DNA from 3 places in the Pseudomonas sp. MF6755 genome. Region 1 is predicted to be linked to each of the others. Evidence: riboswitches for the same ligand, from Rfam matches in the RefSeq annotation. Region 1 holds a riboswitch; each other region holds the start of a gene.
The links. Region 1 has a riboswitch for cobalamin ahead of JFT66_RS19440 (ABC transporter substrate-binding protein). Riboswitches for the same ligand answer to the same signal wherever they lie in the genome.
Positions count from the first base shown of each region.

Region 2: it holds a riboswitch for cobalamin, as region 1 does, so the genes downstream of both, cobW (cobalamin biosynthesis protein CobW) here and JFT66_RS19440 (ABC transporter substrate-binding protein) in region 1, are expected to answer to the same signal.
Region 3: it holds a riboswitch for cobalamin, as region 1 does, so the genes downstream of both, JFT66_RS13860 (TonB-dependent receptor plug domain-containing protein) here and JFT66_RS19440 (ABC transporter substrate-binding protein) in region 1, are expected to answer to the same signal.

Region 1 covers NZ_JAEKDA010000014.1:107,610-114,666, forward strand. Annotated here, with positions in the region: gene JFT66_RS19425 (GNAT family N-acetyltransferase) at 1-420, shown strand, start outside; gene JFT66_RS19430 (ABC transporter ATP-binding protein) at 431-1,195, opposite strand; gene JFT66_RS19435 (FecCD family ABC transporter permease) at 1,192-2,196, opposite strand; gene JFT66_RS19440 (ABC transporter substrate-binding protein) at 2,193-3,203, opposite strand; cobalamin riboswitch at 3,318-3,509, opposite strand; gene JFT66_RS19445 (aldehyde dehydrogenase family protein) at 3,580-4,971, opposite strand; gene ptrR (putrescine utilization regulator PtrR) at 5,075-5,953, shown strand; gene JFT66_RS19455 (hypothetical protein) at 5,994-6,203, opposite strand; gene JFT66_RS19460 (amino acid aminotransferase) at 6,305-7,057, opposite strand, start outside.
Region 2 covers NZ_JAEKDA010000019.1:65,229-72,285, forward strand. Annotated here, with positions in the region: gene cobN (cobaltochelatase subunit CobN) at 1-2,289, opposite strand, end outside; gene cobW (cobalamin biosynthesis protein CobW) at 2,292-3,353, opposite strand; cobalamin riboswitch at 3,447-3,646, opposite strand; gene JFT66_RS23735 (hypothetical protein) at 3,843-4,262, shown strand; cobalamin riboswitch at 4,408-4,621, shown strand; gene JFT66_RS23740 (CbtB domain-containing protein) at 4,719-4,907, shown strand; gene JFT66_RS23745 (CbtA family protein) at 4,919-5,623, shown strand; gene JFT66_RS23750 (cobalamin biosynthesis protein) at 5,620-6,012, shown strand; gene cobM (precorrin-4 C(11)-methyltransferase) at 6,083-6,829, shown strand.
Region 3 covers NZ_JAEKDA010000009.1:126,331-133,387, reverse strand. Annotated here, with positions in the region: gene JFT66_RS13880 (helix-turn-helix domain-containing protein) at 131-496, opposite strand; gene JFT66_RS13875 (GNAT family N-acetyltransferase) at 614-1,060, opposite strand; gene JFT66_RS13870 (carbon-nitrogen hydrolase family protein) at 1,062-1,811, opposite strand; gene JFT66_RS30030 (hypothetical protein) at 1,957-2,091, shown strand; gene JFT66_RS13865 (3-deoxy-7-phosphoheptulonate synthase) at 2,430-3,527, shown strand; cobalamin riboswitch at 3,592-3,796, shown strand; gene JFT66_RS13860 (TonB-dependent receptor plug domain-containing protein) at 3,888-5,810, shown strand; gene JFT66_RS13855 ((2Fe-2S) ferredoxin domain-containing protein) at 5,810-6,169, shown strand; gene JFT66_RS13850 (ABC transporter substrate-binding protein) at 6,166-7,057, shown strand, end outside.

The DNA of each region.
Region 1 (7,057 bases):
GATGAGATTTTTCCAAAACTCAAGGCGACCGGGTTACCGGATGACCTGGCGCAGTTCGAAGCCATCTACCTCAAGGGCGACGGTCAGTTTCTGATTGCTCGTGCCGAAGGCCGGATCGTTGCGGCGGTGGGTTACCTGCCGTATGACGGCCGCTTTGCACAGTTGAACTACCAGGGCTGCAAGACAGTGGAAGTGGTGCGCCTGTACGTACTTCCGGCCTTCCGGCGCTTTGGCCTGGCGGGTGAGCTATACCGTTCGCTGGAAGCGTTGGCGCGGGCGGATGGGGTGGAGATGGTTTACCTGCATACCCACCCATTTCTGCCCGGCGCGATTGATTTCTGGATCCGGCAGGGGTTCGAGGTGGTGGACGTGGAAGCTGACCCGGTATGGCAGACCACCCATATGCACCGACCTCTGTAGATCAAATGTGTCAGGTAGAGCGCAGGCGTAGGATTTGCGCGCCATCAAACGGGTCCGTCAGGTAATGCCCCTGCACCCCGAATGTCTCTTGCAGGCGCTCTGGCGTCAGCACCTCCAGTGGTGTGCCCAGTGCCACCAGCCGCCCGCGATCCAGAACGGCCAGGCGATCGCAGGTCAGCGCCTGGTTCAGGTCATGCAGGGCGATCAAGGTGGTTACCGGCAAGCCTTGCACACCTTTTAATATCGCCAGTTGATGCTGGATATCCAGGTGATTGGTCGGTTCATCCAGCAACAGAATCTGCGGCCGCTGTGCGAGGGCGCGGGCGATGTGCACGCGTTGGCGTTCGCCGCCCGAGAGGCTGCGCCAGGCGCGTTGGCTCAGGTGGGTGGCGTCCACGTCGTGCAACGCTTGGCGCACGATGGCGTCGTCTTCGCGAGACCACGGGCTCAGTGCCGACAGCCACGGCGTGCGGCCCAACGCCACGGCGTCGAACACGCGAATGGCGTCATCGGTATCGGCTTGCTGTTCCACCACCGCCAGCTGTTGCGCGATGGTGCGGCGCGATAACTCATCCAGGCGCTTGCTGCCCAAGCGTACTTCACCGCTGCCCGGTGCACGCAAGCCGGCGAGCAATTTGAGCAGGGTGGATTTGCCCGAACCGTTCGGCCCGACGATGCCAAGGGTTTCACCCAGCTCTACGTCCAGGTCAATACCGCGCAGCAACTGCGCCTCACGCACCTTGAAGCCCAGGCCGCTGCAGCTCAGTACACTCATCGCGCATTCCTCCGGCCAATCAGGATCAACGCAAATACCGGAGCACCCACCAAGGCAGTGACCACGCCCACGGGAATCACCTGGCCCTTGATCAAGGTGCGCGAGAGTACATCAGCCGCGATCAAGAACAGTGCGCCGCCAAGGGCGCTGGCTGGCAGCAACCGCGAATGTCCGGTGCCGAGCAACAGGCGCATGGCATGGGGAATCACCAGGCCCACAAAGCCGATGGAACCCACGATGGACACCATCACCGCCGTCACCAACGCGGCGCAGGCCACCAGCACAAATTGTACACGGCGCACCGGGATACCGAGGGAGGCCGCCGAGTCGCTGCCGAAGGTGAAGGCGTCCAGTGCGCGGCGGTGCCACAGGCAAACTGCCAGCCCGGCGACCGCCACCGGCACCGCCAGCCACACCGACGGCCAGCGCACGCCGCTGAGGTTGCCCAGCAGCCAGAACATAATGCCGCGGGCCTGTTCGGAGCTGGCGGACTTGGTGATCAGGAATGCGGTCAGGGCATTGAACAACTGCGAGCCGGCGATGCCCGCGAGGATGATCTGCCCGGTGCCACTGGACGAACCGCTCGCCCGTGCCAGCAGAATCACCAGCGCAAACGCCGCCATCGCTCCCGCAAACGCACCCGCCGACAGTGACACCAGGCCGCCACCCACACCGATCAAGGCAACGAGGACCGCGCCGGTCGACGCGCCGGCGCTGATACCCAACAGGTACGGATCCGCCAGCGGGTTACGCAGCAGCGATTGCAGGATTACCCCACAGGTCGCCAGCCCCGCGCCACAGGCAGCGGCGACCAAGGCGCGGGTGAGGCGGTAGTTCCACACCACGCCTTCATCGATGGGGTCCAGCACGAAGCCTGCGGCCCAGAGTTTATTGGCGAGCACCTGCAACACCACCTGCGGCTCGATGGCGGTTTCGCCGATAGCGACACCAGCGAGCAGTGCGATTAGGAGCAGTGCCAGGGCAAGTAGGGTGCGCATCATTTGCCCAGGTCGTAGCCGTCGATGGCCGCGGCCAGTTGTTCCAGGCCGTCGAAGGTGCGCAGGCTGGCCTGCAACGCCAGGGCGTCGAGGATGATGATGCGGTTGTTTTTCACCGCGTCCATGTTGCGGGTCACGGGGTCGTTGCGCAGGAAGGCGAGTTTCTTTTCGTGGTCGTCGGCGGGGTAGCGGCGACGGTCCATGCGTGCGATCACCAGGAACGTGGGGTTGGCCTTGGCGATGGTTTCCCAGCCGACGGCGGGCCATTCTTCGTCGGACTGCACCACGTTGCGCAGGCCAAGGGTTTGCAGCATGAACTCAGGGATGCCCTTGTGCCCGGCCACGTACGGGTCGCTGGCCATTTCGGCGCTGGAGAACCATACCAGCGCGCTTGCCTGCTTCAAGCCTTTGCCCTGCGCAGTCGCGATGGATTTGGCCAGGCGCGCCTTAAGCTCATCGTTCAACCTCTGGCCGCGTTCCTGTACGTCGAAAATCTGTGCCAGTTGGCTGATGCTTTTGTAAATCGTCTCGATGCGAAACGGCTCCAGCCGCGTGCCATCGGCACCGACCAGGTTGTCCTTGCCTTCGCAGTCGGAGGGCAGCAGGTAGGTGGGGATCTTCAGTTCATGGAATTGCTCGCGGGTGCCGACCACGCCTTGCGGGCCCACCACCCATTCCAGCTCGGCGGCTACCAGTTGCGGGCGCTTGGCGATCACCGCTTCGAAGCTCGGCTCATTGTTGGCCAGGCGCTCAATGCTGTCGTCCTGCGCCTTGTACTGCGCCAGTACGTTGTTGAACCACAACGAGGTACCGACCACTTTATTGCCCACGCCCAAGGCGTAGAGCATCTCGGTGGCGGCCTGGCCGATGGTTACGCTGCGCAGGGGGGCTTGCAGGAAGGTGAGGGTGCTGCCGCAGTTTTCCATGGTCAGCGGGTAGTGGGTGGGCGTGGCCTGGGCCAGGGCACAGGCACCCAAGCCTGCGATCAGGGCGGTAACGCGTGGCAGCATGGGGTGATCTCCGTGTGAACCGAGGTGCGGCAGGGGAGGTACGGCTCGGAAACACGCCCATGGAGGCTGCAGGAGTGCAGGGCCAGGATGTCCTTCCCGGACACCCCGCCGGTTAGTCATAGTGCTGGGCCGGCAGGTCTCCTGACTGATGCGTCATCGCCACGCCCCAGCCTTCCCGGACGTGGTCCAGTGGCATTCAGGGGCAGGCTCAGCACCTACAGTTGCGGGGGCAGTTTCGACTTACGCGTGGGGGCGTTTCGAATTCCCTATTAGTCCCATGTGGGAACCGGCGGCGGTATGGTAGTCGATCGCGAGGCTTAACGGGAGCTACGCTGGCGGCAGGCGTGAAGTTGCTTGCCACAGGTGATCAACTGGATTATTTGCGATCCAGCCACACTGTTTTGGCATTGCAGAACTCGCGTACGCCGAAATGCGACAACTCACGGCCAAACCCGCTTTTCTTCACGCCGCCAAACGCTACCCGAGGGTCTGACACGCTGAACGCGTTGACGAAGACCCCGCCGGTTTCCAGTTGGTTGGCGATGTCCCGGGCTTTCGCCGCGTCGGTAGTAAAGATACTGGCGGTGAGGCCAAACTCGCTGTCGTTGGCCAGGGCCACAGCATGCTCGGCATCGCGGGCGGTGATGATCGACGCCACGGGGCCAAACAATTCCTGCTTGAACGAGGTCATCTGATCGGTGACGTCGGCCAGCACGGTCGGTTCGTAGTAATTGCCCGCGCCTGGGACTTTGTTGCCGCCCAGCAGCAGGGTCGCGCCTTCTTCCAGGGTCGCCTGGACCTGGCCGTGCAGTTCGTCGCGCAGGTCGAAGCGGGCCATGGGGCCGATATAGGTAGTGGTCGATGTCGGGTCGCCCAACGCCAGGGCGCGGCTGGCTTCTAGGAATCTGGCGGTGAAGGCTTCAACCACACCGGCTTCGATGATCAGGCGCTTGGCTGCGGCGCAGACTTGGCCGCTGTTCTGGAATCGGCCGATCACGGCCGCTTGCACGGCGGCGTCGAGGTCGGCGTCGTTGAGCACGATGAACGGGTCGGAGCCGCCCAGTTCCAGCACGCATTTCTTCAGTGCTGCGCCGGCCTGGGAGCCAATGGCGATACCGGCGCGCACGCTGCCGGTGAGGGTCACGGCGGCGATGCGCGGGTCGGCGATGGCGCTGGACACGCCGTCCTGGGTCGCGTTGATCACTTCGAACAGGCCGTCGGCGAAACCCGCTTTATGGAACGCTTGTTGGATCAGGTAGGCGCTGCCCATCACGTTCGGCGCGTGTTTAAGCACATAGGTGTTGCCGGCGAGCAGGGTTGGCACGGCGCCGCGCAGCACCTGCCAAACCGGGAAGTTCCACGGCATCACGGCAAGGATCGGGCCCAGCGGGCGGTATTCGATCCGGGCGCTGCCGTTGTCCACCAGCGTTGGTTCAGGGGCGAGCATGGCCGGGCCGTGGGCGGCGTACCACTCGCTGAGTTGGGCGCACTTTTCGATCTCGGCGCGGGCCTGGGCGATGGGTTTGCCCATTTCCAGGGTGATCATTTGCGCCATGTCTTCGGCTTGCTCGCGCAGGGCGCAGGCCAAGGCCTGCAGCAATTCGGCGCGCTGGCTGACCGGCTGCCGGCGCCACGTGCGGAAGGTATTGGTTGAGCGGGTGAGGGCGGCGTCCAGCTGTGCCGGGGTTTCATAAGGGTAGCTGCCGACTGTCTCGCCGTTGGCGGGGTTGATCGACAAGGCGTGGGTCTGGTGGGAAATAGCGTTCATGGCACCGTCCGGCTGAATAAGTGGAATGGGGTCAGCGTACGGGGCTGTATCTTTTCTGGAAACTGAATAATATTAAGCGATACGTTCACGATTGGAGAATGGCTTGGATCTGGTGCAGCTGGAAATCTTCAAGGCCGTTGCCGAGCAAGGCAGCATCAGCGCCGCCGCGCAGTTGATTCATCGGGTGCCTTCAAACCTGACCACGCGCATCAAGCAACTGGAGCAGGATTTGGGCGTGGAGTTGTTTATCCGCGAGAAAAGCCGCCTGCGCCTATCGCCGGCCGGCTGGAATTTCCTCGGCTATACGCGGCGTATTCTCGACCTGGTACAAGAAGCTCGTGCCACGGTAGCGGGGGAGGAACCCCAAGGTGCCTTTGCCCTGGGCTCCCTGGAAAGCACGGCGGCAGTGCGTATCCCCGGCTTGCTCGCGGCGTATAACCAGAAATACACCAAGGTCGAGCTGGACCTGAGCACCGGCCCGTCGGGCACCATGATTGAGGGTGTGCTGTCAGGGCGGCTGACGGCGGCCTTTGTCGACGGGCCGGTGCTGCATTCCACTCTGGAAGGCGTGGCAGTGTTCGAAGAGGAGATGGTGGTGATCGCGCCGCTGCATCACGCGCCTGTCACTCGCGGGCGGGATGTGAATGGCGAGAATATCTATACGTTTCGCTCGAATTGCTCGTACCGGCATCACTTCGAGCGCTGGTTCTCACAGGATGGCGCGATGCCGGGCAAGATCTTCGAGATCGAGTCCTACCACGGCATGCTCGCCTGCGTCAGCGCCGGGGCGGGGTTGGCACTGATGCCGCGCAGCATGCTTGAGAGCATGCCGGGGTGTGCGGCGGTGAGTGTGTGGCCGTTGAGCGACACATTCCGCATCCTCAATACCTGGCTGATCTGGCGTAGAGGCACGGTGTCGCAGAGTTTGAACAGTTTCGTGAAACTGCTGGAGGAACGTGATCTGGTAGCAGCGCAGATCTAATGTGGGAGCGAGCAAGCCCGCTCCCACATTTTGACTGTCATCAGCCGCCAAATTGCAGGGTGCCCATGGCCAATTTCGCCATGATTGCCGTCGCACCCAGTTGCACCAGCCACAACGCCAAACCACCTAGGAATACTCCCAGCGCCACCTGCAGCACCAAGCTCTTCTGGCGCTTGGCTTGCGGTGCTCGTGGGGTGTAGTCATGCAGTTCGTCACGGTCGGCGCGCAGGTCCAGGTCGTCGTTTCTCATAGGGCTCTCACAGCAAAGGGGCAGTCGGGGTTCAGTCTAGTGTGTTCGCCAATAAAAAGGGGGAAGCCAATGGCTTCCCCCTTCGTATAACGCTTGCCGGCTTACAGCACCTGGACAATCGCTTTGGTCACAGCACCAATGTTCGATTGGTTCAGCGCCGCCACACAGATACGGCCGGTATCCAGTGCGTAGATGCCAAACTCGGTGCGCAGGCGGGTGACTTGCTCAACGGTCAGGCCGGAGTAGGAGAACATCCCGCGCTGGCGACCGACGAAGCTGAAGTCATGGCCTGGAGCAGCCTTGGCCAGCTCAGCCACCATCTGCTCGCGCATGCCACGGATGCGCAGGCGCATTTCGGCCAGTTCGGCTTCCCACTGGGCGCGCAGCTCGGGGTTGTTCAGCACCGCGGCAACGATGGCTGCACCGTGGGTCGGCGGGTTGGAGTAGTTGGTGCGGATCACGCGCTTGACCTGGGAGAGGATGCGCGCGCTTTCTTCCTTGGACTCGCTGACAATCGACAGCGCGCCTACACGTTCGCCGTACAGGGAGAACGACTTGGAGAACGAGCTGGACACAAAGAAGGTCAGGCCCGATTCAGCAAACAGGCGCACGGCGGCGGCGTCTTCGTGGATGCCATCGCCAAAGCCCTGGTAGGCCATGTCGAGGAACGGCACCAGGTTCTTGGCCTTGACCACGTCCAGCACGTTTTGCCAGTCGGCCGGGCTCAAGTCCACGCCGGTCGGGTTATGGCAGCAGGCGTGCAGCACCACGATGGATTGCGGCGGCAGGGCGTTGAGGTCTTCGAGCAGGCCGGCACGGTTGACGTCGTGGGTGGCGGCGTCGTAGTAGCGGTA
Region 2 (7,057 bases), on a different contig from region 1:
CCCATCAATCTTTTGCAGCACCAACGGGCGCCGCCCCGTCCACGGCTCGGCCAGTGCGCAATCGAGCGGGTCAAAACCCAGGTCGAATGCCTTGGCCAGCACCCGCAGCAGGCTCGATTGCGGGCCACGGCCATCGCCACGGGGAATGCGCAGCAGCGCCAGCAAGGTGTCGATGCGCAGGCGACCTTCGGGCGACTCGCCAAAGATATGCAGGCCGTCGCGGATCTGCGACTCCTTCAAGTCACACAGGTAGGTGTCCAGGCGCGGCAACCAAATGTCGGCGTCAGCCTCGCCGTCCAGTTCCAGTTCCTGGTCGATGCGTGTTTCGCGCACCAGCTTGAGAATGTCTTTTTGCAACTCAAGGGCGCGGCGCGGGTCGAGCAATTGTGCTTCGTAGTACTCGTCGGCCAACAGCTCCAGGTTACGCAGCGGGCCGTAGGTTTCAGCGCGGGTCAGTGGCGGCATCAGATGGTCGATGATCACCGCCTGGGTGCGCCGCTTGGCCTGGGCGCCCTCGCCCGGGTCGTTGACGATAAACGGGTAGATATTCGGCAAAGGCCCCAGCAACACATCCGGCCAGCAGTTTTGCGACAGGCCCACGCCTTTGCCCGGCAACCACTCCAGGTTGCCGTGCTTGCCCACATGGATCACGCCATGGGCGCCGTAGGTGTGGCGCAGCCAGAAGTAAAACGCCAGGTAGCCGTGGGGCGGCACCAGGTCCGGGTCGTGGTACACCGCACTGGCGTCCACTTGGTAACCCCGGGCCGGCTGGATGCCGACGAAGGTCAGGCCCAGGCGCAGGCCGGCGATCATCATGCGACCGTCGCGAAACATAGGATCGTTTTGTGGGGTGCCCCAACGTTCCAGCACGGCCTCGCGATTGGACTCCGGCAGGCGATCGAACATCGCCTGGTAATCCTGCAGGCCCAGGCTTTGATGGCAGGGGCGCAGGTCGAGGCTGTCGAGGTCGTTGGTGACGCCGCCGAGCAACGTATGGATTAGCGCGGTGCCACTGTCGGGAAGCAGCTGCGCCACCGGATAGCCTTCGGCTTGCAGGGCACGCAGGATATTCAGCGCCGCCGCCGGCGTGTCTAGCCCCACACCGTTACCGATGCGACCGTCGCGGGTCGGGTAATTGGCGAGGATCAGGGCGATGCGTTTTTCAGCATTCGGCACCCGGGCCAGGTCGACCCAGCGCCGCGCCAGTTCAGCGACAAAATCCATGCGCTCAGGCGCTGCGCGGTAGCACACCACGTCCGACTGGCTGCGCTCGCTGCGCCAGGCCAGGTCTTTGAAACTGATGGGCCGGCTGATGATGCGCCCATCCAGTTCCGGCAAGGCAATATGCATCGCCAGGTCGCGGGGGCCGAGCCCCTGATCGCTGGCCTGCCATCCGGGCTGGTTATCCTGGGCGCAGATCGCCTGGATTACCGGGATATTGCGCCGAAACGGGCGCAGGTGCGGCGCTTCGGGGCTGGATTGGGCGAAACCCGTGGTGTTGAGGATCACCGCAGCGTCCACGTCGTCGAGCAGGTCCTCGACCACCGTGAGGCAACCGGGCTCTTTCAAACTGGCCACCGCGATGGGCAACGGGTTAAGGCCCGCGGCCTGCAAGCGCTGGCAAAAAACATCGATAAAACCGGTATTGGCCGCCTGCAAGTGGGAGCGGTAGAACAGCACCGCGGCCACCGGGCAATCGGCGCGCCAATCGGCCTGCCAGTCATTGAGGCGGGCATTGGCTTTATTGGGGTGATAGATCGCCGTACGCGGCAGGGTTTGCGGCTCCGCCCAGGCATAGTCGCGGCCCAAATGGGCACTGGCCAGGCAGTGATAAAAATCCAGCGCATTGCCCAGGCCACCCTGGCGCAAAAAGTGCCACAGCCGCTCGCGCTGTTCGGCATCAACGGTGCTCAGGCCACTGAGCTCCGGGTCCGGGCGATCATCCCCCGGCACCAGGATCAGGGTGACGCCGCGTTCGGCCAGCTCCACCAGACGCTCGATGCCATAGCGCCAATAACCAATGCCACCGTGCAGGGAAATCAGGATGACCTTGGCGTGGCGCAACACCTCATCAACGTACAGGTCGACCGAGGCGTGGTTCTGCACCTGCATCGGGTTGGCCAGGCGCAGGCTGGGGTAATCCAAGGGCAACTGCTGCGCCGCTTCGGCGAGCAGCGCCAGGCTGGAATCGCCGCTGCACAGGATCACCAGTTCAGCGGGGGTTTGGCCAAGGTCGGCAATATTGTCGTCCGCGACGAAACCACCGGGTTGGGTCCTGAGCAGGTGCATGGTTAAACGCTGAGGGCGGCGCGCAATTGCGCTTCAAGGCCAGCGGCATCCAGTTCCTGGCCGATCAGCACCAGGCGCGTGGTCCGCGCTTCATCGGCGCCCCAGGCACGGTCGAAGTGCTTGTCGAAGCGCGTGCCCACGCCCTGGATCAGCAGGCGCATCGGCTTGTTCGGGATCGCGGCGAAGCCTTTGATACGCAGAATGCCGTGCTGGACAACCAATTGCGTCAAGGCCTCGAGCAGTACGGCTTCGTCGGCTTGGGGCAGGTTGATGGAGATGGAATCGAAGGCATCATGATCGTGGTCGTCCTCACCCTCGTGATGGTGATCGTGATGGCTGTGGCGTGCATCAATGTGTTCCTCAGACCCGGCGCCCAGGCCAATCAGCACGTCCAGGGGCAGGCGACCGCTGCTGGCTTCGATGACCTTCACCGCCGGCGGCAGCTCTTCGGCGACTTCCAGGCGCACGCGGGCCAGGTCTTCGGCACTGATCAGGTCGGCTTTGTTGAGGATCACCAGGTCGGCGCTGGCCAGTTGATCGGCGAACAGTTCGTGCAACGGCGACTCGTGGTCCAGGTTCGGGTCGAGTTTGCGCTGGGCATCGACCTGATCCGGAAACGCGGCGAACGTACCAGCGGCCACGGCCGGGCTGTCGACCACGGTGATCACCGCATCGACTGTGCAGGCGCTGCGGATTTCCGGCCACTGGAAGGCTTGTACCAGTGGCTTTGGCAGGGCCAGGCCCGAGGTTTCGATGAGGATATGGTCAAGGTCACCGCGACGGGCAACCAGTTCGCGCATCACCGGGAAGAATTCCTCCTGCACGGTGCAGCACAGGCAACCGTTGGCCAGTTCGTACACGCGGCCGTTGGCTTCTTCTTCGGTGCAACCGATGGAGCACTGCTTGAGGATTTCACCGTCAATGCCCAGCTCGCCGAACTCGTTGACGATCACCGCAATCCGACGGCCCTGGGCGTTGTCGAGCATATGGCGCAGCAACGTGGTTTTGCCCGAGCCCAGGAAGCCGGTAACGATGGTGACGGGAAGTTTGGCCAGTGTTTTCATCGGATGCCCTTTGGGGCGGGCATACGGGACGACAGGCCCTGCGGCATCGCGCAGCAGCGGATTTCGTCACCGGATCACCCCGCCCGGTTGAATTGGAAAATCGGTGACGAGGCAGGTCTCCTGGCTTGGGGCGTGCAGGTCTTGCGACCAACGCTGACTGCGCCTTCCCGCCGTCTCGGCAGTGGCGTGGCAGTCAACTGAACCCTTCACAGTTGCGGGGGCAGCCGCGGCTTGAACCGCGTTCCCTTCTTAGCTTCGACCTGGGCCGAAGAACCTCGAGGGTGCAAGGCTACGCAGTGCGGGAGAACCGGTCAATATTGATCGTTCGCACGCCACAGAAGCGCTCACCTGCACGACGCGAGGCCCAATCAACTTGAAACAAATTACTTGTCGGTTCAAGGAATCATTTGCGCAGCGCAAACCACAACTCTCTGCCACGTCATCAAGGCCATTGATGCGTGGTTCACCCAACATTCTATGGAGTCAACAATGGCACTCACAGTCTCGCCACACATCAATACAGCACCGCCTGCCGAAACGCACGCTATCACCCAGCGAGAAAATCCGCAGACCACCACCAGCGAACGGCCCGTCGACCTGCTGACTCGCGAGGAGCTCTTGCAAGAAATCATCGACAATATGGACGCCTTGCATGACCCCAGGTTCGACTCCGAAACCATCACCCGCGATTCGCTCAAGAGGACAGCTGACGGAGTGCCGCTGCGAGGCACACCGCCAACAGCACGCCAGAGCGAGATCGCGGCGGAGACTTTGAAGCGCAAAGACGTGTTCAAGGAACTCGACTTGATTGGCGGGAGCACCATGTTCCCGCTCAACGGCACATTTACCCTCGATGATGCAGAGAATGTGGCCGCCGGACGCCGTTCGACAGTCGCTTTTGCCGAGTAAAACCTTGAAGGCCGGTGCAGCGAACGATAGCCGGCTGCCTCTAGGGGTATGACTGAACTCAACAGTGCCCTTTCCATCCACGGGGAAGGGCCAAACCCTGAATGCCATACAACCCTCATTGACGCATAACTCCCGCTCATGCTCTCCTACACATCTTGTTTCGGGTGCCCTTCACAGGGTGAAACGGGAAATCGGTGCGCCATAGACCTATGGCAACTCCGGTGCTGCCCCCGCAACGGTAAGCGAGCGAAGCGTCAAATCCACTGTGCTGTGCATGGGAAGGAGATGCTTATCAGGCTGGACTCTTTCAAGAGCCGCCCCTCGCAAGCCCGGAGACCGGCCCGAAAAAATCAGATAACAAACCCGCGGTGGGCGGGCGCTGTTCAGAACCCTGCGTGCCTGGCTCGCGGGGTTTTCATGCGCTCGTTTCACCCTGACACTCGAAAGGGACGCGCCATGTCGATCATCAGCAGCACTTCGCACTCCGCCAGCAGCACCGCCACCTTGAGCCAACGCCTGACTGCCGCTATCGGTGCGTCGATCCTGGGCGCGTGCCTTGTGTATTTCGCCGGCTTCTCGCATATCGAGGCCGTGCACAACGCGGCCCACGATACCCGCCACAGCGCCGCGTTCCCGTGCCACTGAGACTTGCCGACATGATCAAGCGTATCGCCCGAACCGCAGGGTTCACCGGCTTGTTGGCCGCCCTGCTGCTGACCCTGCTGCAAAGCTTGTGGGTCGCGCCGTTGATTTTGCAGGCGGAGACCTATGAAAAGGCTCCGGCTGTCGCCGAAGTCACCCATGAACATGCCGCAGGGGCCGCTGCCCACACCCACGACGCCGAAGCTTGGGAGCCGGAAGATGGCTGGCAGCGCGTGCTGTCGACTACCGGTGGCAACCTGGTAGTGGCGGTCGGGTTTGCGCTGATGCTGGCCGGCCTGTACACCTTGCGCGCACCGACCCGCACCGCCCAGGGTTTGCTTTGGGGCCTGGCGGGTTACGCGACCTTTGTGCTGGCACCCACCCTGGGCCTGCCACCGGAATTACCGGGCACTGCAGCGGCTGACCTTGCGCTGCGCCAGACCTGGTGGATCGGCACCGCAGCTTCCACCGCTGCGGGTATCGCGCTGATCGTGTTCGGGCGCAATTGGCTGTTGAAAGTGCTGGGCGTGGCGATCCTTGCCGTGCCTCATATCATCGGTGCGCCACAGCCACAAGTGCATTCGATGTTGGCCCCGGAGGCTCTCGAAGCGCAGTTCAAGATCGCCTCGCAGTTGACCAACGTGGCGTTCTGGCTGGCCCTGGGCCTGATCAGCGCCTGGCTGTTCCGCCGCAACCGCGATGATCAATACTCGGCATGACCCTGGTAGTCGGCCTGGGTTGCCAGCGGGGTTGTGATGTTCACACCCTGCTGGGCCTGTTTGACAGTGCGCTAGCCGAAGGCGGCATCGAGCGCCAACGCATTACGGCGCTGGCGAGCATTGATCGCAAACAGGATGAACCCGGGTTGCTGGCCCTGGCCCAGTTGCTGGACTTGCCACTCCAGTGTTTCAGTGCGCAACAGTTGGCCGGTTATGAACACCGCCTGAGCCACAAGTCAGCCCTGGCTTTTGCCCATACTGGCTGTTACGGCATCGCCGAAAGCGCCGCCCTGGCCTTGGCCGAGCAACTCGCCCACGGCCCTGCCCGCCTGCTGATCACCCGCAAGAAAACCGCCCAGGCCGCCTTTGCATTAGCCTGTACCGGTTAAAAACCCGATAATTGCCGTTCTCGATCATGAGCAATCTTCATGCTCGCCCGTTTTTCAACAGGAATCCTCCATGACCGTCTACTTCATCGGCGCAGGCCCCGGCGACCCGGAACTGATTACCGTCAAGGGCCAGCGGCTGATCCGCAGTTGCCCGGTGATCATCTATGCCGGCTCGCTGGTACCTGCGGCGGTGCTGGAAGGCCATCGGGCGCAACAGGTGGTCAACAGCGCCGAGCTGCACCTGGAGCAGATCATCGACCTGATCAAAACTGCCCACGCAAACGGCGAGGATGTGGCACGCGTGCACTCCGGCGACCCAAGCCTGTATGGGGCTATAGGCGAGCAGATCCGCCACTTGCGTGAGCTGGGCATCCCCTTCCAGATCATTCCCGGGGTCACGGCAGTGGCGGCCTGTGCGGCGCTGCTGGAAACCGAACTGACCCTGCCGGACATTGCCCAGAGCGTGATCCTGACCCGCTATGCCGATAAAACCAGCATGCCGGCCGGTGAAGACTTCGACAGCCTGGCTCGCCACGGCACGACCATGGCGATTCACCTGGGTGTCAACCACTTGGAGAAGATCGTCGCCGAGCTGCTGCCGCATTATGGCGCCGATTGCCCGATAGCCGTGGTGCACCGGGCTACATGGCCGGATCAGGACTGGGCCGTCGGCACCCTGGCGGATATTGCCGGCAAGGTCGCAGCCAAGGGGTTCCGGCGTACTGCGTTGATTTTGGTGGGCCGGGTGCTGGCCAGTGACAGTTTCAGTGAGTCGTCGCTGTATCGGGCCGGGCATGCACACCTTTATCGGCCTTGATTTTTTACTTCACAAAGTAAAATCAACACACTGATTTTTATTAATAAATACAGAAAAATGTGGGAGGGGCCTTGCCCCCGATGAGCATGGGTATCTACACAACTTCGTAGCTGACAACGATAACTACGATGCGAAGCGAGCCGCTCTTGATCTTGATCTGGCTTTTGATCTTAGGCGCCCCGTCAAACCACGCTGGCCGAACGCAGGCTTGAATCCGTGGGTAACAGC
Region 3 (7,057 bases), on a different contig from region 1:
CTTATAGGTTGCTGAACACCTTAACAAAAAACCAAGGCGCAGACCTAGTTGCAAGTGGCATATATATAGAGATTCAACGCGCTGTGGCTGTTCGCCGGGTGGCGAGCAACGCTGTTTCCTGGGTGAAAGGTCAGGAATCCTGGGGTTGTGGCTTGGCTTTTGCGTTCAATACGGATGAATGTTCGGCCAAGGTACTGGTCAGGCGACGAATTGCATCCTGGTCTTCCTTGAACATCGCGCGGTAGTTAGCCAGCACTTTTTCTTCGTTCTGGCTGACGTTATCCAGTTGGATCGGCGTTGGGCTGCCGGTCAACACGTACAGGACGTCTACACCTCTTTCGGCGACACGGGACAGATAGTCGGCCTTGGGTGCGCGACCGCCACTTTCATATTTGCCTTGTGCGTTGGCTTCAACACCCCCTATTTCACCAAAAGCTTTTTGCGACAAGCCAAGCCGCTCTCTTTCTTGCCTTAAGCGCGAACCGATTCCATTCATTTAGATGTATGACCCTGAATTTGCACACCCTGAGAGGTGATACACCATCACTTCGTTAAACAAATTTGTAAGCAGTGACTGACAGCAGTATGCGCTTATTCGTACAGCGTGCTTGTTTTAGTCCGGTGTGAGTGCGCGACACTCCCGCTCCATGCGCCAGAAGCAGTCCTCTTCACCCACAATGCACAACCCCAGGCGCTGATACAGCCTTTTTGCCGGGTTGGTCTTGAACACGGTCAAGCGTAAAAAACCCAGGCCCTCGGTGCCTGTCTTGAGCGCCATCTGTTCCAGCACCCAACTGCCCGCACCCTGCTTGCGGCAGTGTTCCAGCATGTGCAACTCACGAATATACAAGGCCTTTTCGTCGCGACTCAGACTGACAAACCCCATTACGCCATCATCGTTGCACACCAGCCAGTTCTCGCGACCCGCCCAGGCGGTGTCGAAGCCGTCGTTGGACCACAGCAAACCGTACTGCAGGTAGTAGCGGTTCATGGCTTGATAGGTGAGGCTTCGGGCAAACGGCAGGTCCTGGTCCGTCGCCTGGCGCAGGTGAAACGCCATGTTAGACAGCGACCACTTGGCCAGCCCACAGCCCATCCTCGCGACGGGCGATCACCAACGCGTCGCCGACCCCGGGTGCAGCGGCAAGCAAGTTGCCATCCCCGGTCCAGATCGCACTGCGCCCTGCACAGGCCCAGCCTCCCGAAGGGCCACCATGATTAGCCATCAGTACCAGCATGCCATGCTCGGCTGCATAGCCTTGAAGCAGCGCGCTGTCCGCCGCGTAGCCACCCTCACTCACCAGCACGCCGGCCGCATACGCCGTGGCACCCGCTTCAGCCGCACGCCGTGGGTGGCTGGCGTGGGAAAAGTCCGCGCACACCGCCAGCGCAATGCGCTCATCTCCCCACGCCAGGATCTCGCCGCCCTGCCCGGCTACAAATGCCAGCTCTTCGCCAGAGTGCAGATGCTGCTTGGTGTAGACGCCCACTGAACCGTCCGCTCCCAGCACCAGCGCGCCAATCAGCACGCCCGCGTGTGGCGCCAGCCGTACCGGCATGCCCACCACTGCCGTCAATCGCAGCTCCCGCGCCATCTCACGCAGCGGAACCAACACCGCGCTCTCGGGGGTAATAGCCAAGTCCGCCGCCAGGAAGGGTTCATAGCCCGTCAACGACAATTCCGGAAAGACCAACCATTGCACACCCTGCTCTGCCGCGGCCCGCATCATGGCAAGGTGCCGCTGGATATTGGCCGCTACGTCGCCGGGGATGGAAATGGTTTGCGCGGCAGCAAGGGTCAAGGCAGTCATGGTCGCGTCCTGGCAATCATTGTTTAAGTGTCATCAGCATATCGGCACACACCCATAGCCGTAAGTCCCCCCACACGATAGAAATTACTGATTGAATCCACCGGTACGCCTCTAGTAAGCTCCCCCCATCATTTGGAGAGCCACCATGTTGCAACTCACCCACACTCAGGTTTGCCCTGCTGCCAGCGCCTTGCGCTCGGTGTCGGCCACCCGTGTGAACGGTTCGAGCGCACTGGCCGGCTTTTATTTTGGGTATTGGTTTAGCCACTGGCGCGCCTGATACCTGAAATCGGCGCCCACTACTCAAGGGGTCGCCTACCAGAGAAATCTAAACCCCCGGTCGGCTCCCCGACCGGGGGTTTTGTTTTTTCAGCCTCTAATAATTTGTTTGCTCAAGACCACTTAAAGGAATCAAGCCATGAACTACGCCACCTATTACCGCTACGACACTTGCACTGCATGGCGATTTAGCCAGCTCCGTTCGGGACAGCCTGCCGCCTCCGACCGGTCACCCCGTGGTGGCAAGCCAACACACGTAGCCGATACGGCCAATTGTCGAACACCCCAGTAGGCCAAGCGCGCGGGAATCGCCCGCCGCTTGCCCAGGAAGCCTTGAATATGAACTCCTCCGTCGCCGCTTTGCCCCGCTCTGCCATGAAAAGCGCCCTGTCTTGCGCCAATGAAGCCCTGACCCAGCGCCTGCCCAGCTCCCTTGAACTCAAGCACCAACTGCCCCTCAGCCCGTTCCTCAATGAACAGATCCACGCCCACCGCCAAGCGGTGCGCGCCATCCTCAATGGTGAAGATTCACGCCTGCTGGTGATAGTGGGCCCGTGCTCGATACACGATCCGGAATCGGCCATGGAATACGCACGCAACCTGAAGAAGCTGGCGCTTGAAGTCAGCGACCAGATGCTGCTGGTGATCCGCGCCTACGTAGAAAAACCCCGCACCACCATCGGTTGGAAAGGCCTGGCCTACGATCCGCACCTGGACGGCAGCGATGACATGGCCGCCGGCCTGACCCTGTCCCGCGAGCTGATGCGTGAAATGCTGCGCCTGGGCTTGCCGATCGCCACCGAGCTGCTGCAACCCATGGCTGCCGGCTACTTCGATGACCTGCTCAGTTGGGTCGCGATTGGCGCGCGCACCACTGAATCGCAGATCCACCGCGAAATGGCCAGCGGCCTGGGCATGCCTGTGGGCTTCAAGAATGGTACCGACGGCGGCGTCGCGATTGCCTGTGATGCGATGCGGTCCGCCTTCCACCCGCACCGCCATTTCGGCGTCGACAGCCAAGGCCACCCGGCGATCATCCAGACCCCAGGCAACCCCGACACTCATCTGGTACTGCGCGGTGGTCATCGCGGGCCGAACTACGATGCGCAGAGCGTGGCCCAGGTGAAGCAGGATCTGGCCAAGTCCAAAGTGGCGGCGCGAATCATGGTCGATTGCAGCCATGCCAACAGCGGCAAAGACCCGCTGCGCCAGCCGGCGGTATTCAACGACGTGCTGGAGCAGCGCTTGCAGGGTGATACGTCGCTGATCGGCATGATGCTTGAAAGCCACCTTTTCGAAGGCTGCCAGCCGTTGAGCCCTTCGATGAAGTACGGCGTGTCGGTCACCGATGGCTGCCTGGGCTGGAACGGTACCGAGCAGTTGTTGCGCGATGCGGCCGAGCGATTGCGGGACCACCGCAAACCGACTGACGGATAAAGATCAAAAAATATGGGAGGGGCAGCAGGAATGGGAAAGTTGACGAACGGTCGTGCGAATGTTCAGATGCCCTCCTGTTTCAGGTGCCCCCTGCCGCCGTGCTTGGGGTGAAACGGGAAACCGGTACGCTCGCTCGAGCAAGTCCGGTGCTGCCCCCGCAACGGTATATGCGTGATCCCTTCGATACACCACTGTGGCCATCGCGCCATGGGAAGGTGGAGGTATCCAGACGCATGAGCCCGGAGACCGGCCTGGAATTTCTGTTTGGCAAACTCCTGCGGTGGGCGGGCATGGGCCGGTATTGGCGTGTGCTCGATGCCTTCTCCTGCGTGCTTCTGCGAAGATACTTTCGAGAAGACTATGATTCGACGTTCATTCACTCCCTTGATCGGCTACCTGTTCAGCCCGTTGCTGCTGGCTGACGACAACGCCCTGATACTCAACCCGCAAATCGTCTCGGCGCCATCGGTGGAGTCCACCACCGTCGCAGCCATGGCCCAATACGGCAGTAAAGTCGAGGTGGTCAGCCGCGAACAGATCGAGCGGGCCGGACCTGCCGCCGACGTATCCCGGGTGATGCAGATGTTCATTCCCGGGCTGTACGTAGCGCCGAAGAACGGCCCGTTCGACTACGGTACCTATTCCCTGCTCGGCGGGCGCAACGATGACACCCTGATTCTGCTCGACGGCGTGCGCCTGAACAATCGCCTGTACGGCGGCCTGTACCTCGACACCCTGCCGGCCAACGCTATCGAACGCATCGAAGTACTCAAGGGTGGCCAGAGCCTGCTGTTCGGCACCCAGGCAGTCTCGGGGGTGATCAATATCGTCACCCGCAGCCCACAAACGCGTACGGCTTCCGGCGAAGTGAACCTTGGGGTCGATACCTTCGGTGGCACCACCGGCGACGCGCGGGTCGAGAAAATCTTCAACAACGGTTGGGGCGACCTGGGCTTATTGGCCTACGTCAGCCGCAATGCGTCCGAGGGCTACCAACCGTTTCGCAACCGCGATATGAAAAACGTCACGGACAAACGACGCTCCTACGAAGTCACCACCTTCGGCACCAAGGCCATTCAATCCATTGGCGACGATTCGCGCCTGGAACTGTTCTACCAATACGCCGATGCCAATCTGGATTTCGCCCGCCCGGTGGCTTCCCACAAGACCACCAACGACCGCGTTCAGCAGATCGCCACGGCGACCTTCGAGCAGAACATCAACGAACGCCTGAGCTATTTCGTCAAGGGCCATATCAACGATTGGGACACCCGTTATACCCGCATCAACAACCTCGAAGGCGGTGGTACGAAGGTCATCAACCATAACGACTACTGGGGTTTTACCGACTGGGGCGTGCAAGCCGAGGGCAAGGCCGAGTTGCCGGGAGGGCATGTGTTGATCGTCGGCAGCGATAACCAATGGTTCAAGGGCCAGGACGATGTGCTGGTAATCGACGACAACAAAGCCCAGGCCCACGCGCTGTACACCCAACTGCGCCCACAGATCGACGCCATGCCCGACTGGCATCCCAGCATTGGCGTGCGCCACGAGGCCATGAGCGGCGGTGACAGTGCCACCGTCGGCATGCTCACCTCGCTCTACGACCTCAACGATAACTGGGCAGTACGCGGCCAATACGGCACGGCTTACAAGCTGCCCAACGCCGAGCAGCTATTCGTCAATGAAGATGACGAAAAGGGCAACCGCAACCTCAAGCCGGAAAAAAGCCGCAACGCCGAACTGGGTATCGACTACAAGGGCCTGCTTGCCGGGCGCGATTTCAACGCCAGCGTGACCCTGTTCAAGCGCAAGATCACCGACCTGATCACCCTGGACGGTGTGCAGTGGGTCAATGGCCAGGGCCAGATCCAGATGCGCGGTTTCGAGGCCGACGCCAAGCTGGCGCTCAACAACCAATGGAGCGTGCAGGCGGACATGACCCGCAACCTTACCGAGTCGCGTGCCGGAGTCACCATCAACGATATCCCGAGCTTCTTTGCCCGTTCACGCATTGGTTTCGAATCGGAAAACCGCTTGTGGGGTGCAGGTGCGGCCATCCGTTATATTCGCGATGTCATCAGCTCCAAGCAGGTCGAGTACGGTCATTATTCGGTGGTAGACGCAGACGCCTATCGCTACCTGGACACTGCGCACCAGCACCGCGTGAGCCTGCTGGTGGAAAACCTGTTCGACCGCGACTACGTCACCAGCCGCTCCAACAACGTCGACAACCTGGGCCGACCGTTCACCTCAGAGGTGCGTTATACGTATCGCTTCTGATGACCGACATCATACAAATCGACGGGGTGGATACCCATCCCGACTGGTCGCGTATCCCCGACCACGCCCACCATGTATTGCTGTGCACTGGCCCGCGCTGCACCCAGCGCGGTGCCTTGCAGCTGTGGAAAACCCTGCGCCGCCGCTTGCTGGAACACCGGCGCATCGAAGTGCCCGGCGGCGTGCTATTGACCCGCACCCATTGCCAATTCCCCTGCAACCTGGGGCCGGTGCTCACGGTGTACCCACAGCGTTGCTGGTACGGCGTACACAGCAAGGCCGATGTGATACGCCTGGTGGATGTGCACCTGGTGGGCGGTGAGGTGGTCGATGAGATGCTGATCCAGGAGCGCTCATGAAAGTGCCGTGGTTAAGCGTGGGTGCCCTGCTCTGCAGCGCGCCGGTACTGGCGGACAGCTACCGCAATTGCGCCCAGGCCTGGACGCTGCCGCACACACCGCCTTCACGCATCGTCGCCCTCAATCAACACGCGGCCGACCTGCTGCTGGCCCTGGATGCCGGGCCATCACTGGTCGGGGTGGCTTACTTGGATGACGACGGTATGCCCCATCGACAGGGCAGGTACTTCGAAGTGCCAGTGATTGCCGCCAAATACCCCTCCAGCGAAGTGTTGTATGCGCAGCGCCCCGACTTGGTGGTAGGTGGCTTCGCCAGCGCGTTCGGCAACGGTGTGACCTCCCGCACCGGTCTGGCCGATAACGGCGTGGCATCCTACCTGCTTGAATCTGCATGCGCCGGGCACACGCTGGATTACTTCGGACATATCCGCCAGGACCTGCGCTCCCTCGGCGCCCTGCTGCACAAGACCCAGCGCGCCCAGGCATTGAGCGATGCACTGGATGCCGACTTGCGGCAGGCCCAGGCAATGGCGAGCGATGCCAGCCCCGTGTCGGTGTTTTACTTGGACAGTGAGGTCAACGGCCTCGACAGCGAAGGCCAACGGGGCTTTGTCACCGCCCTGCTGGCCGCATCCGGTGCCCGAAACGTGATGGCTGATATACCCCTTTCACGTGTCACCGTGAGCAGCGAAACCTTGCTGATAAAGGATCCGGACGTCATTGTGCTGGCCGACGCCCTGTGGTCCCCCGCCAGCCGCAAGCGCCAGTTACTGACCACCGACCCGGTATTGTCGAAGTTGCGAGCGGTGCGTGAGAACCGGATGATCGCTATCCCGTTTACCCATTTGGTGCCCAACATCGGCAGCGGCCAGGTGGCGCTTGAATTGG